3 regions of the Streptomyces sp. NPDC040610 genome follow, and region 3 is predicted to be linked to each of the others. Evidence: predicted binding sites of a transcription regulator. Region 3 holds the regulator's gene; each other region holds the start of a gene.
The links. Region 3 encodes HspR, which represses chaperone genes until heat shock. Its sites were predicted from a motif close to TTGAGNNNNNNNNNCTCAA; they were not measured.
Positions count from the first base shown of each region.

Region 1: the regulator HspR is predicted to act here: its motif matches at 1,611-1,629, upstream of lon (endopeptidase La).
Region 2: the regulator HspR is predicted to act here: its motif matches at 2,333-2,351, upstream of dnaK (molecular chaperone DnaK).

Region 1 covers NZ_JBVIXA010000001.1:990,524-995,628, reverse strand. The annotation lists gene lon (endopeptidase La) at 1-1,588, opposite strand, end outside; gene ACZ6AA_RS04470 (GNAT family N-acetyltransferase) at 1,768-2,466, shown strand; gene ACZ6AA_RS04465 (hypothetical protein) at 2,578-3,219, opposite strand; gene ACZ6AA_RS04460 (PadR family transcriptional regulator) at 3,197-3,613, opposite strand; gene ACZ6AA_RS04455 (rhomboid-like protein) at 3,846-4,628, opposite strand; gene ACZ6AA_RS04450 (spermidine synthase family protein) at 5,047-5,105, shown strand, end outside.
Region 2 covers NZ_JBVIXA010000007.1:326,575-331,679, reverse strand. The annotation lists gene ACZ6AA_RS25110 (S8 family peptidase) at 1-1,425, opposite strand, end outside; gene ACZ6AA_RS25105 (OsmC family protein) at 1,775-2,200, shown strand; gene dnaK (molecular chaperone DnaK) at 2,402-4,435, shown strand; gene ACZ6AA_RS25095 (helix-turn-helix domain-containing protein) at 4,495-5,105, opposite strand, start outside.
Region 3 covers NZ_JBVIXA010000003.1:387,080-392,184, reverse strand. The annotation lists gene ACZ6AA_RS14440 (helix-turn-helix transcriptional regulator) at 1-353, shown strand, start outside; gene ACZ6AA_RS14435 (helix-turn-helix transcriptional regulator) at 537-1,790, shown strand; gene ACZ6AA_RS14430 (hypothetical protein) at 2,098-2,616, opposite strand; gene ACZ6AA_RS14425 (heat shock protein transcriptional repressor HspR) at 2,823-3,278, opposite strand; gene dnaJ (molecular chaperone DnaJ) at 3,283-4,479, opposite strand; gene grpE (nucleotide exchange factor GrpE) at 4,564-5,105, opposite strand, start outside.

The DNA of each region.
Region 1 (5,105 bases), on a different contig from region 3:
CCAACTGTCGCGGCAGCAGGTGGTCCCGGGCGATGACGACCTTCTCGTCCTCCGTGTACCCGTCGAGCCTGACCAGCTCCATGCGGTCGAGCAGCGCCTCCGGGATGGCCTCGAGCACATTGGCCGTCGCCAGGAACACCACGTCGCTCAGGTCGAGTTCGACCTCCAGGTAGTGGTCGCGGAAGGTGTGGTTCTGCGCCGGGTCGAGCACTTCGAGGAGCGCGGCCGCCGGGTCGCCCCGGAAGTCGGAGCCGACCTTGTCGATCTCGTCGAGCAGCACCACCGGGTTCATGGACCCGGCCTCCTTGATGGCCCGCACGATCCGCCCGGGCAGCGCGCCCACGTACGTACGCCGGTGCCCGCGGATCTCCGCCTCGTCCCGCACACCACCGAGCGCGACCCGCACGAACTTGCGCCCCATGGCGTGCGCCACGGACTCCCCGAGCGATGTCTTGCCGACTCCGGGCGGGCCGACCAGGGCCAGGACCGCGCCACCGCGCCGTCCGCCCACGACTCCCATGCCCCGGTCCGCGCGCCGCTTGCGCACCGCCAGGTACTCGGTGATGCGCTCCTTCACGTCCTGCAGGCCCGCGTGCTCCGCGTCGAGGATCTCCTGGGCGCCCTTGATGTCGTACCCGGAGGCGCTGTCGTCGGTTCGCTCGTTCCACGGCAGTTCGAGCACCGTGTCGAGCCACGTGCGGATCCAGGAGCCCTCGGGCGACTGGTCGCTCGCGCGCTCCAGCTTCTCGACTTCCTTCAGCGCCGCTTCCCGCACGTTCTCCGGCAGGTCGGCGGCCTCGACCCGGGCGCGGTAGTCGTCGGACTCCTCCTCGCCCTCCTTGCCGTCCAGCTCGCGCAGCTCCTTGCGCACCGCCTCCAGCTGGCGCCGCAGCAGGAACTCGCGCTGCTGCTTGTCGACACCCTCCTGCACGTCCTTGGCGATGGACTCGGCCACGTCCTGCTCGGCCAGGTGCTCCCGCAGCTGCTCGGTGGCCAGCCTCAGGCGCGCCGTCGGGTCCTCGGTCTCCAGGAGCTGGACCTTCTGCTCCGTGGTGAGGAACGGCGAGTACCCGGAGTTGTCCGCGAGCGCCGACACGTCGTCGATCTGCTGCACGCGGTCGACCACCTGCCAGGCCCCGCGCTTCTTCAGCCAGCTCGTGGCCAGCGCCTTGTACTCCTTGACCAGCTCGGCGGTGGCACCGGGCAGCGGGTCGGGCACGGTCTCCTCGACCCGCGCGCCCTCCACCCACAGGGCCGCGCCCGGCCCGGTCGTACCCGCACCGATGCGCACCCGCCCGCGAGCGCGGATCAGCGCCCCCGGATCCCCGTCCGCGAGCCGACCGACCTGCTCGACCGTCCCGAGCACGCCCATGCCCGCATACGTCCCGTCGATCCGCGGAACAAGCAGCACCTTCGGCTTGCTACTGCTTCCACTGGACCGCGCGGCGGCCTGCGCGGCCTCCACCGCGGCTCGTACTTCGGCATCGGACAGGTCGAACGGCACCACCATGCCGGGCAGCACGATCTCGTCATCGAGCGGCAGCACGGGCAGAGCGAGCGGTGTGTACGACGTGGACTCAGCAGCCATGATCTCCCCTTCGGCATTCAAGTTGAGCTATACCGACTCAATGCTTATGAGCCTCTGAATGTTCCCCCGGACTTGTTCGCTGTCAGCGATCACCTCTGTCGCCGCCGAAATCCCTCTACGTAAGGTTCTCTCAGCAGTTGCAGCCATTACACGCCAGTCGTCATCTGAAGGGTTGCCCCATGCATGCGACAGAGGGAGCAGCGGGATCCCCCCTTGCGGGCCGCGACGCCGTACGGGCCTGGATCGACGGCTGGGGCGTCTCCCGCGGCACCGCCCCACCGGCCGTGGAGCCCTGGGGCTTCACGATCGACGTCGGCCACATCAAGCACCCTTACCGGCACGTCCTCGGCGCCACCGGCGCGTACGTCCAGGAGTCGGACGTACGCAAGGTCGCCTCATCGGTGACCGGCGCCGACGTCTGGCTGAAGGTCTTCGACTTCCCGGACCGCGTCGCCCCCTGGCTCGGCCCCGAGTGGTGGATCGACCCGGAGGACGGCTACCTGATGACCGTGCCGCTCGCCCCGGTCCCCCCGAACCACCTCGTCGTCCCGGACGGCTATCGGCTCCGCACCTGGTCGCGGGGCGGCGTCTTCCGCGCGATGGTCACCACCACGGACGGCCACTGGGCAGCTCGCGGTCAGATCGCGCCGACCGGCCGCACCGCCGTCGCCGACCAGATCGAGACCTCCCCGCAGCACCGCCGCAGGGGCCTGGGAAGCCTGGTGATGCGCACCCTCGCGGCCGCCGCCGTCGACGAAGGCGCGGAGATCGGCGTACTGGCCGGGACTCCGGAAGGACGCGCCCTCTACGAGTCGCTGGGGTGGCAGGTGGTCGCCGGCCTGACGAGTGCGCGCAGGAAGGGGCCGGAAGAGGCCTGACCCCCTCGACCGCACAGGCCACCCGAGCACCCCTGGGGTACCCCGGCCGCCCAGGCTGCCCCGAGCACCCCTTGAGCGCCCCAGCCACCCCGGCCGCCTTGAGCGCCCCGACTACTCGGCCACCGCCGCCTTTCTCGCGCGGATGTCCACGTAGGCGTAGGGCACCCCGGGCAGCATCAGGAGCAGCGTCGCCCACACGGGCAGCCGGAAAAGCGTGTCGTCGCCCGCGAGCCAGGTGGTGAGTTGGGCGAACCCGATGCCTATCAACCCGACCAGCAGCCATCGCACGAAACCGAGGGTTCCCCGCCGCAGCTCCAGGGCGACGCTGCCCGCGATTATCACTGCGTAGAACGCTATGCGCGGGGCCTCGACGGACAGCGTGAGCGTCCGGTCGAGCAGATGCGTGAAGAGCAGCAGCCCGCCGAGGACGAACGGGATCAGCGCGGCCATCCGCAGCACCCGCAGATGCAGGGGTGTGCGCGCCCGGGCCCAGGAGGCGGCGAAGCCCGGCACGTCCGCGCCCACCACGTCCTCCGGGGAGCGGCCCGCCGCCGCGGCCTCCTCCAGGTGCTCGGAGAGCTCGGCCAGCATCTCGCGCACGGAGGCGTCGTCGATGCCTCTGTACTCCCAGTTGCTTCGGCAGACCGCCAGCACCCGGGCGCGCCCCACCTCACCGGGCACGCCCTCCGGCGCGCGGTCGTCCGCGGTCACGTCGCCGCCGATCGTCGTCTCACTGGTCGTCTGATGTGTCATGCCGTGCCCCTGTATCCCCCGTGTCGCTGTTCCCTGCATCCCCCTGGTCCCCCAAGGTCCTGGAGACGGCCACCGTGAAGGTGCTCCAAGTGGCGCGGCCCGCGGCCAGCTCGGCCGCGCCCGCGTCGGTGAGGCGGTAGTACTTGCGCGGCGCCCCGCCCGCGGCGGACGGAGCGCGATAGGAGTCGACCAGCCCCGCCCGCTCCATCCGGGCGAGCAGGGGGTAGATGCTGCCCTCACTCACCAGGTCGAGGCCGCTCTCGGTGAGGGCCTCCACGAACTCGTACCCATACCGGGGTCGTTCGCCGATGAGCGCGAGCAGGCACAGGTCGAGCACCCCGCGCAGCAACTGACTGCGACGCTGGTCGTGCATCGCGGACAGTTCCTTTGTCATGCGGTACAAGATAGTCGCGAAGTACCTTGCACCGCAAGACATTTATCCGGAGGGCGTCACTCCACGTACATCGCGGCAGAGAAATCGGCCCCATCGGCCACATGAGTGACATCAAGCCCCCGGACCTCATGGGCCTCACAGGACTCACAGGGCTCACAGGACTCGCGGCGGAACGCACGGGACTCAGGGACCGTTCAGCCCCAGCCCCAGCCGCGACCGCAGGCCGGACGACCTACGCGGAAGCGCTCCGTCCATGCCCCCGCAGCAGCGGCCACGTCGCGACCCCCACGACCAGCGCGAGCAGATGGCCCCAGTTGGTCATCGGGTCCGTGAAGGCGATGAGGTCCTGGATCAGCATCCAGCCGAACCCCGCTAGGAGGGCCCAGCGAAGCCACGGCGTGAGGAGCCCGGCGAGCGCGCCGACGCTGGCGGCGACGCCGAAGCTGATGCCGTAGTCGAGGCGGTACGCGGAGCTGCCGGGCAGATGGCCGGCCAGGACCGAGAGCCCGACCGGGACCTCGGTGGCCAGCGTGGCGACGGCGTGCCCGAGCAGGAAGACGCCCGCGGTGCGCAGTCCGCCGACGCGGCGCTCCAGCGCGGTGAGGACCAGCAGGAACACGATGGCGTACGGCGAAGTGATTCCGCCCGCGATCCACAGCGCGCTGGCGACGAGGACGAACATCGGCCGGTCCGCGAGGTGCGCCACGTCCGTGCTCGAACCCTGATGCAGGGAGGAGACGAGGGAGGGGTCGCCGTATTCGGCGAAGAGTGAGGTCAGGAGGAGGACGGCGGCGTATCCGAAGGTGAAGGGCGTACCGGTCGGCGACGGCAGCAGCCGCCACGGCCGCAGCCCGCGCAGCCCCCGAAGCCCCGCCCGCGCCCGGCAGGCCCCGGCTCTCGCCCCGGCACCCGCACCGTGGGCCGCCTCCTCGGGCACCCCCGACACCGGCCCAGCGACAAGCCCCGCCGCGCCCGCACGGCTCGACCCGCCGGCCTGGCTCGGCACCGCGTCCAGCGTCACGAGCCCCGCGGCCCCGAGCAGCGCCTCCGCACCCACGACCCCCGGCAGACCCGCGGCGCCCCCGGCGCCCCCGGCACCCCCGGCGCCCCCGGCACCCGCAGCACCCGCAGCACCCGCAGCACCCGCAGCACCCGCAGAAACCTCGGCCGCCGTTCCGCCGCCGCCACCCTCACCCACGGCGGCGCCCCCGCCCGAAACCCGCACAGACCGGTCCACGCTGAGGCGCTCCTTCCATCACGGCTTCACTGATCTTCCATCACAGAAAGATCACGGGATCACGCTTCACCGATCTTTCCCCTGCTGTCTATGACCGACGCCACGTGAGACGCGACTCACAGGAACTCACAGCAACCTCACACCATTCCCCGGCGTCCCGCAGCACACGCCTGCGGGACAGCAGCAAAATGGGCCGATGCACACCCCGTACCGACCCGATCCCCCCGTGGTTCTCGACCGGCACGAAGGCCCCTA
Region 2 (5,105 bases), on a different contig from region 3:
GAAGGGCGTGTACTTGCCGCCCTTGGTGGACGCGGTGAGCGCGCCCTTCAGCTCCGGCTGCTTCCAGTCGGGGTGCTGCTGCTTGAGGAGGGCGGCGGCGCCCGCGGCGTGCGGGGTCGCCATCGAGGTGCCGGAGATCGTCAGATAGCCCTCGGGCTTCTGGCCGACCTCCTTCTCGATCTCGCTGCCGGGTGCGGCGGCCGCGGTGATGTCGACGCCGGGCCCGGTCACGTCCGGCTTGATGGCGCCGTCACCGACGCGCGGGCCCCGGCTGGAGAAGTCGGCGAGCTTGTCGTTGTCGTCGACCGCGCCGACGGTGAGCGCCGCGTCCGCGCTGCCCGGGGAGTTGACGGACCCCGGTTCGCCGCTGTTGCCCGCCGCGACGGCGAACAGGATGCCCTTCTCGGCGGAGACCCTGTTGATCGCGGCCTCCATCGGGTCGACGCCGGGCGTGTCGCCCCCGCCGAGGCTCATGTTCACCACGTCGGCGCCCTGGGCCGCGGCCCAGTCGATGCCCGCGATGATCTCGGAGTCGCTGCCCCGGCCGTCGTCCCCCAGGACCTTGCCGTTGAGGATCTTGGCGCCGGGCGCCACACCCTTGTACGCGGCGTTCTTGGCGCCCGTGCCCGCCGCGATGGACGCCACGTGCGTGCCGTGCCCGTACCGGTCCTTGCTGTCCGGCGACGGCGTGAAGTTCTTGTCCCCGACGACCTGTTCCTTCAGGTCCGGGTGGGTGGCGTCGACGCCGGTGTCCAGGACGGCGATCTTGACGCCCTTGCCGTCGTACCCGGCCTCCCACGCCTTCGGCACGCCGATCTGCTTGACGGACTTGTCCAGGCTCACCCGGCGGGTGCCGTCCAGCCACAACTGGCCGACCCCGGCGGCCGCGGTCGCCGCACCGCCCCGCTCGTCGGTGAGCGCCTTCCACAGCGCTGCCGCGTCCCGCTTCGGCGTCGTCACGGCGTCCGCGTTCAGCGACGTGAAGGAGCGGCGGACCGTGGTGTCACCGGCCGCGCGCACTCCGGCACGGGCGTCGCGGGCCGCGGTGCCCCGATAGCCGACGATGAGCTTCAGGCCGTCCTTCTGGGCCTCGCGGTTCGCCGTCCGGCTCAGCTCCGTGACGTCGAACAGGCGCTGGTCGACCCTGCCCGCGGCGATGAGCCGCTGTGCGTCGTACGGCAGGACCAGCGTGTGCCCGGCGAAGGCACGGGTGCGCACGGGTATGTGCTCGCGCCCCTTCGCGGGCCGGAATCCGGTGATCCGCCCCTTGGCGTCGACGGTGACGCGGTCACCGGTGACCAGGGTGAGGCGGTGCCCCGACCCCGGCTTCACGGCGGTCGGGCCGGTGCTCCGGTCGGTGGCGGCCGTGCCGGTGCCCCGGCTGTCCTGCGCGCGGTCCGGGTCCGCCGCCGCCGGGCCGGTCATGCCCGCGGCCAGCGCCACGGCCGCCGCAGCGGCGACGGTCGCCGCGTACGCTCTTCGCCGCCGGGGCGCCCCGCCCGCCCCTCGTGCCTCTGTCGTTCCCTCGGTGTGATGGTGCAACGTGTCCCTCGCGATCGTCGCGTCCTGGCCGAGGCGCTCGGTCGTGCGCCTCAACTCACCTCTTCAGACGCACGGTTGAGGCCATTACGTTGCATGGCGCACCTGGGACGTGCGGGGCGGCCCCGGGCCGGGCGGTCCCTCCTTCGGCGGCGCACGGCCGCCCGACGCGCGGACCGGCCCCGGAGTGTGATCGGATGGACCCCAAGGAACTTCACCGAAGGGATTTGGCATCGTGGCTACCACGCGCTCCGCACACACGGTCTGGGAAGGCAGCCTGACCGAGGGCTCCGGCACCGTCACCTTCGACTCCTCGGGCATCGGGCAGCAGGCCGTCTCCTGGCCGTCCCGCGCCGAGGAGGCGAACGGCAAGACCAGCCCCGAGGAGCTCATCGCCGCCGCGCACTCGAGCTGCTTCTCCATGGCTCTCTCCCACGGCCTCACCGGCGCGGGCACCCCGCCCACCAAGCTCGTCACGTCCGCCGACGTGACCTTCCAGCCGGGCACCGGCATCACCGGCATCCACCTCACCGTCGAGGGCGAGGTGCCCGGGCTCGACGAGGCCGCCTTCGTCTCGGCGGCCGAGGACGCCAAGGCCAACTGCCCGGTCAGCCAGGCGCTCACGGGCACGACGATCACCCTCTCGGCCAAGCTGGCCTGAGCCCCGCACGACCGCGACGAAGCCGCCGACCGGAGCCATCGGTCGGCGGCTTCGCCCTGTCCGTCGCCGGACGCCCCGCCCGGGCGTCCGGCCCCGGTGCCCGGCCCGCACACCCCGCCCCCGTACGCGGCATTGACAATGGCCCGCTCAAGTTTTGTGCTGGAGGGTGAAGTAGCGCCGCGTCGGAAGGGGTTGTTGGACATGGCACGTGCGGTCGGGATCGATCTCGGGACGACGAACTCGGTGGTGGCCGTCCTGGAGGGCGGCGAGCCAACCGTCATCGCGAACGCGGAGGGAGCCCGCACCACCCCGTCGGTCGTCGCCTTCGCCAAGAGCGGCGACGTTCTCGTCGGCGAGGTCGCCAAGCGCCAGGCGGTCACCAACGTGGAGCGCACCGCCCGCTCCGTCAAACGCCACATGGGCGACGGGAGCTGGCGCTTCCCGGAGGGCGGCTCCGGCATCGACGGCACCCGCTACACCGCTCAGGAGCTGTCCGCCCGCGTGCTGCAGAAACTCAAGCGGGACGCCGAGTCCTACCTTGGCGAGGACGTCACCGACGCGGTGATCACCGTGCCCGCGTACTTCGACGACGCCCAGCGCCAGGCCACCAAGGAGGCCGGGGAGATCGCGGGCCTGAAGGTCCTGCGCATCATCAACGAGCCGACGGCCGCCGCCCTCGCCTACGGCCTCGACAAGGGCGACGACCAGACCGTCCTCGTCTTCGACCTCGGCGGTGGCACCTTCGACGTGTCGCTCCTGGAGATGGGCGACGGCGTCATCGAGGTCAAGGCCACCAACGGCGACACCCAGCTCGGCGGCGACGACTGGGACCAGCGGGTCGTCGAGCACCTCGTACGGCAGTTCAAGAACGCGCACGGCATCGACCTCGGCAAGGACAAGATGGCGCTCCAGCGGCTGCGCGAAGGGGCCGAGAAGGCGAAGATCGAGCTGTCCTCGTCCAGCGAGACCGACATCAACCTGCCCTACGTCACCGCGTCCGCGGACGGCCCCCTGCACCTCGCCGAGAAGCTCACCCGGGCCCAGTTCCAGGAGCTGACCGCCGACCTCCTCGACCGCTGCAAGCGCCCCTTCGACCAGGCCGTCAAGGACGCCGGCGTGGAGCTCGCCGCCGTCGACCACGTCATCCTCGTCGGCGGCTCCACGCGGATGCCCGCCGTCGGCGACCTGGTGCGGGAACTCACCGGCAGGGACCCGCACAAGGGCGTCAACCCCGACGAGGTCGTGGCCCTCGGAGCGACCCTCCAGGCGGGCGTGATCCGCGGCGACGTGAAGGACGTCCTGCTGCTCGACGTGACACCGCTGTCCCTCGGCATCGAGACCAAGGGCGGCATCATGACCAAGCTCATCGAGCGCAACACCACCATCCCCACCCGCCGTTCGGAGACCTTCTCCACCGCCGAGGACAACCAGCCCTCGGTCGGCATCCAGGTCTTCCAGGGCGAGCGCGAGATCGCCGCGTACAACAAGAAGCTCGGCGTCTTCGACCTCACGGGCCTGCCGCCCGCACCCCGCGGCGTGCCGAAGATCGAGGTCACCTTCGACATCGACGCCAACGGCATCATGCATGTCTCCGCCAAGGACGAGGCCACCGGGCGTGAGCAGCGCATGACCGTCACCGGCGGCTCGGCGCTGCCCAAGGACGCCATCGACCGCATGGTCCGCGAGGCGGAGGCGCACGCCGAGGAGGACCGCAAGCGCCGCGAGGCCGCCGAGACCCGCAACCAGGCCGAGCAGCTCCTCTACCAGACCGAGCGGTTCCTGCGGGACAACGGCGGCGAGGACGGGCGCATCCCCGCCGACACCAAGGCCGAAGTGGAGGCCGCGGCGGACGAGTTGAGGCCCCTGCTCACCGGCGACGACACCCTCGCCATCCGGGCCGCGGCGGAGAAGCTCGCCGCCGTCAGCCAGCGGATGGGGCAGGCCATGTACGCGGCCGCGCAGGCGAACCAGGGCGACCAGGCCGGTCAGGGGGCTCAGGAGAGTGGCGGCGGCGCGCAGGACGCCCCGCCGCCGGGGGACGCCGCCGGGCAGGGAGACGGCGGGGCCGGGGCCCGGGGCGGCGCCGACGAGGGCGTCGTCGAGGCGGAGATTGTGGAGGACGAGCCGGAGGGCGGGAAGCGGACGGACGACGGGGCGGGGCAGGGCGGTGGCCCGGGGCACGGTGGTGGCCCCGGGCAGGGCAGCGGCGAGGACGGGCAGCCGCCCCGCGCCTGACGGCGATCAGGACCCGTCAGGCCCGGGCCCCCGTTCCCCGAGGGCGCGAGGCGCCCCGGCTACGCCTTGGACTGGAGGTACTTGACCGTCGCCGGGTCGGCCGGCAGCAGGGTCTCGATGGCCAGCTCGGCGACGGTCACGTCCATCGGCGTGTTGAACGTGGAGATCGACGACACGAAGGACAGCGTCCGGCCCTCGTGCTCGATCCTGAGCGGCAGCGCGAAGTGCGCCACGTTCCCGTCGGCGGCCGCGTCCTCGCCGGGATCGGCCACGGGGTACGCCGCCACCTCGTCGTACAGCGCCTTCAGCTCCGCCGACCGGTGCAGGGCGATCTGCCGCCCCATCTGGTGCAGCAGGTGCTCGCGCCACTCCCGCAGATTGCGGATCTTCGGGGCGAGGCCGCGCGGGTGCAGGACGAGCCGGATCGCGTTCGGAGGCTGTTCGAGCAGATCCTCGGGGATGCCGTCGAGGAGCATCGCGATGCCGCTGTTCGCGGCGACCACCTGGTACGTGGCGTCGACGACCAGGGCCGGATACGGCTCGTAGCCCTGCAGCAGCTGTTCGAGACCGGCGCGCAGCGTGGCCATCGACGGATCGTCCAGCGGCGTCTGCTTGAAGCGGGGCGCGTACCCGGCGGCGAGCAGCAGCGCGTTGCGTTCGCGCACGGGCA
Region 3 (5,105 bases):
ACGTCGCGTTCATCCCGGCCGTCGAGGACGGCTCGGTCGCCTTCGAGCTGCGCTCCGGCGCCCTCGTCAGCTATCTCTCGACGGCCTTCGACATCCTGTGGCGCCTGGCCACGCCCCTGTACCGCGAGGACACCCCGCCCCCGCCCGAGCAGGAGATCAGCGACGTCCAGCGCGCCATCGCGCACTTCCTCACCGAGGGCCGCACCGACGCGGAGATCGCCCGGCACCTGGACATGAACGTCCGCACCGTCCGGCTGCACGTGGCCAGGCTCGCCGCCCTCCTCGGCAGCCGCAGCCGCACCCAACTCGGCTATCTCATCGGCCGCTCGGGCCTGGTCGAGCAGCACCAGTAGGCGCACGCGCGGTCTGCGGGCACACCGGGCGCGCTCGTTCGCACCCCCGTTCGCACCCGCGCATGCGCCGTCCCCGGCACGCCGTCTCCGTGATCCCGCGCGCCCATGGCCTCATGGAGGTGCTGCCCCGGCACGCACCGCACCGCCGAGCGCGGGCAGCCTGACCGGGGAGGGAGTACGACGATGTCCGGCGAGCAGAGACCCAAAAGCGCGGAGGACCCGCCACGGAGACCGGCGACAGCTCCGGCGACAGGACCGGCGACAGCGCCAACGCCCGCACCTGCAACGGCACCAGAGCCCGCACCACCGGATCCCGCACCGGACCCCACACCACCGACGACCGCGCCCCCCGACCTCTCCGGCCCCCACACCGCCCACGGCCCCGACACCCTGTGCCCGCCCGGCGCCGCCCTCTACCGCCGGGCCCTGTGCACGGGCCGTGTCCACACCCGCGAGGCCGAACCGGCCCCGTGCCTCGTCGACTTCGGGCTGCTGCACCCGGACATCGACGACATGCAGTGGCTGCTTCCGAGCGAGCCCACGAGCGCGCTGCTCGGGCTGTTGCGGGGCATCGAGGAGCAGGTCGGGCAGGAGCGGCAGCGCGAGGCGGAGCTGATGGCGGCCCTGGAACCACTGCTCACCCGCGTCCCCACCCAGCCCGGGAGACCCGTCGGCCCGCCCGCGAGACCCGCCGACGCGTCCACGCGACCCGAGGGGCCCACCGGCGACGCCACCCAGCCGCAGAGCCCCACTCCCACCGGCAACCCCACCAGCCCCGCCATCACCCTCCACACCACCCTCCCCCACATCACCCACGCCATCGACGCGGCCGTGTCCCGGTGTGCGGAGGAGGTCCTGACGATCCAGCCGGGCGGTTTCAGGCCCATCGCGGATCTGGGCGCCGCGCCGCCGCGCGAGCAGGCGCTGCTGTCCCGCGGCTGCCGGATGCGCACGCTCTACCAGCACACGACCCGGCACGCCTTCCCCGTGATCGCGCACTTCGAGAGCCTCGACGGGGATGTGGAGGTGCGGACGCTGAGCGAAGTCACCGAGCAGCTGGTCGTGTTCGACCGCGCGGTCGCGTTCGTACCGGCCGACCGGGGCGCCACCGAGGCGCTGGAGATCCGCGTGCCCGCCGTCGTCGGCTATCTGGTCGCGCTCTTCGAGCGGCTGTGGCACCTCGCCACGCCGATGTTCCCGCACCCGGCGGCGCCGCAGCCTGCCAAGGACGGGATCACCGCCCGCCAGCGGGCCATCGCCGAACTCCTCGTCGAGGGCCTGACGGACGCCGAGATCGCCGACCGGCTCGGCATGAACGTACGGACCGTACGCGTCCATGTCGCGAAGCTCACCGGCACCTTGGGCAGCCGCAACCGCACACAACTCGGATTCCTCATCAGTCGCTCAGGAATCCTGCGCCCCGGGCACCCCGCGTGAATCACGAACGTCCGGATTTGCCGCCACTTGCCCCCACCTCCGCCCCTTGCACCGCAACAAGTTGACGGTAGCGGAGCGTGGGCGGGCCGTTGCATCGTGGTGATGGCGGCAGGGAGCGGCCAGAGCCGTCTCAGGTACTGGAACCGCCCGCTCCCCGCGGCCGAGTGGCTCTGTCGTGGTCTCCCCCCGCAGAGTCGCGCTTCCCTAAGGGGTTGCCCCGGTCCGGTCACGCCCCGTGGCCGACCGGGGCGCTCGCGCCTTCGGGGGAGTGAGCGCCCCGTCCCACGGGCGGCCCGGGGTGGGCTGCTCAGGCGTGTGCCGTGCTGCCGTCGGCCCACTCCTGCAGCAGTCGCTCCCGCTCGTCGCGGCGCGGCGAACCGCCCTCGTGCGCGCGGCCCCAGGCGGCCATCGCGGCGAGCGTGGTCATGAGCGTGGCGGCGCCCTCGGTGAGGCGGGCGAGCAGGGCGCGCGAGAGGTCGTACTCCTTCTGGGAGTAGCCCGCGGCCGCGGCGACGTACGCCGTCAGCTCGATCTCCTCGTCGGCCGTCCCGACGCACACCGTCATCGTCGGCGCGTCGTCACCGCCGCCGAGGCCCATCGTGAGCGCCATGTCGACGACGGCGCCCACCTGCCGCTTCAGGGACCGCACGGGCACGTCCTCGACGGTGAGCGCCTGGACGTCGTCCCACAGCCACAGGCCGGCCTGTCCATGGCCGATACCGGCGATGCCCTCGGGTGTGAGCCGCACTCCGGGGGCGAGCCCGGCCGGTTTCGATCCCACGTACACATCGCCTTCGGCGATCCAGAACAGCCCCACCATGGCCATGGTCTTCCAGCTCCCCCTGTGCCGAGCACAGCGCTCGATTCGATTGCGCGGTCGGGCGAGACGGGCTGGTCAGGGGCGCTCCGCGCCCGGCCCGCGGTGATGAGTGCCTCGCCCCGCCCACTATAAGGAGGCAAGCGACCGGGCCGGGAGTTCCCCATGGGAGCCCCCGGCCCGGATCGAGCGCGGTGCGTGCGCCGGAGCGCGCGTCACACTTCCGGCGACCTCTTCGGCCGCCACACCACGAGCGCGCTGGTCTGCTGGACGTCCTGGTACGGCACGAGGTCGCGGCGGTACGAGGCGTGCACCGCGGCCTCGCGCTGCTGCATCGTCGCCGCCGCGCCCTCGACGGCCGCCGACAGCTCGGCCACCCGGGACTGGAGCGCCGTGACCTGGTTCTCCAGCTCGATGATGCGCTTGATGCCCGCCAGGTTGATGCCTTCCTCCTGCGACAACTGCTGGACGGTGCGCAGCAGTTCGATGTCGCGGGCGGAGTACCTGCGGCCCCGTCCGGCGGTGCGGTCGGGCGAGACCAGGCCCAGGCGGTCGTACTGCCGCAGGGTCTGCGGATGCAGGCCGGAGAGCTGGGCCGCCACCGAGATGACGTACACCGGGGTCTCGTCCGTCAGTTGATACGGGTTGCGTCGGCGGCCGTCCCGCTCCATGAGGTCACGCTCCCTTCGCGGCCTTGAACAGTTCTGCCCGCGGATCGGTGTCCGCAGTCGCCTTGCGGTAAGCCTCCAGGGCTTCCTGCGCGGCGGGGGTGAGGGTGGTCGGCACGGCCACCTCCACGGTCACGAGCAGATCGCCCCGGGTGCCGTCCTTGCGGACCGCGCCCTTGCCGCGGGCGCGCATGGTGCGGCCGTTGGGCGTGCCGGGGGGCAGCTTCAGGGTGACGGGCGGGCCGCCGAGCGTGGGCACCTTCACCTCGCCGCCGAGCGCCGCTTCCGCGTACGTCACCGGCACGGTCACCGTCAGGTTGTCGCCCTTGCGGCCGAAGACCGGGTGGGCGTCGACATGGACGACCACGTACAGATCACCGGCGGGGCCGCCGCGCTCGCCCGGCGCGCCCTTGCCACGCAGGCGGATGCGCTGGCCGTCGCTGACGCCCGGCGGGACGCGGACCTGCATGGTCCGCGAGGACTTGGCGCGGCCGCTGCCGTGGCAGACCTCGCAGGGGTCCTGCGCAATCAGGCCGCGGCCCTTGCAGTCCACGCACGGGTCGGTCAGCGAGAAGCCGCCACCGCCGCCGCGCGAGACCTGTCCCGTGCCCACGCACGTCGGGCAGACGCGCGGGGTGCCGTTCTTGTCGCCCGTGCCCGAACACGCCTTGCACGGGGCCTGCGACGACATGCGCAGCGGAACCGTCGCGCCGTCCACCGCCTCCGTGAAGCTCAGCGTGACCTCGGACTCGATGTCCTGGCCGCGGCGCGGCTGCGTCCTCGTCCCGGCGGTCGCGCCGCCGCGGTTGAACAAGCCCCCGAAGACGTCACCGAGGCCGCCCCCGAATCCGCCGGCGCCCGTCTGTCCGCCTCCGCCCGGGGCGCCGCCTCCGAAGAGGTCGCCCAGGTCGAAGTTGAACGATCCGCCGCCCGCGCCCGCGGGGCCCGGCCTGAATCCTCCGCCGTTGCCGAAGAGCGCGCGGGCCTCGTCGTACTCCTTGCGCTTCTTGGGGTCGCCGAGGACGTCGTTCGCCTCGGAGATCTCCTTGAAGCGCTCCTCGGCCTTGGCGTTGCCCTTGTTGGCGTCCGGGTGGTTCTCGCGGGCGAGCTTCCGGTACGCCTTCTTGATCTCGGCTTCGGTGGCGTCCTTGGGGACGCCGAGGACCTTGTAGTAGTCCTTCTCGATGAAGTCCTTGGTGCTCATCCCCGACGTCCCTCCTTCCCTGTCATCCGGCGGGCCCCGGCGCCGAGGTCACCCTCGGCGCCGAAGCCGCCGTCCGTGTCGGCGTCAGCCCTCGTCCGGGCCACCGCTCTCCTTGCCCTTGGCGTCCGCGCCGTCCGCGGCGCCGTCGGCCTTGCTCTCCGCGTCCGCGGGCGCGCTGTCGTCGCCCTCGGCCGCATCTGACTTGACCGTCTGCGCGCCGGGCTGCGGCTCGGCCACCGCCACGCGCGCGGGGCGCACGACCCGCTCGCCGATGCGATACCCCGGCTGGAGGATCGCGACGCACGTGGTCTCCGTGACGTCCGGTGCGTAGCTGTGCATCAGCGCTTCGTGGATCGTCGGGTCGAAGGGCTCGCCCTCCTTGCCGAACTGCTGCAGACCCATCTTGGCGACGACGGTCTCCAGCGCCTCGGCGACGGACTTGAAGCCGCCGACGAGCTCGCCGTGCTCCCTCGCCCGGCCGACGTCGTCGAGCGTCGGGAGCAGTTCCGTCAGGAGGTTCGCCGCGGCGATCTCCTTGACCGTCACCTTGTCCCGCTCGACCCGGCGGCGGTAGTTCTGATACTCGGCCTGCAGCCGCTGGAGATCCGCGGTGCGCTCGGTGAGCG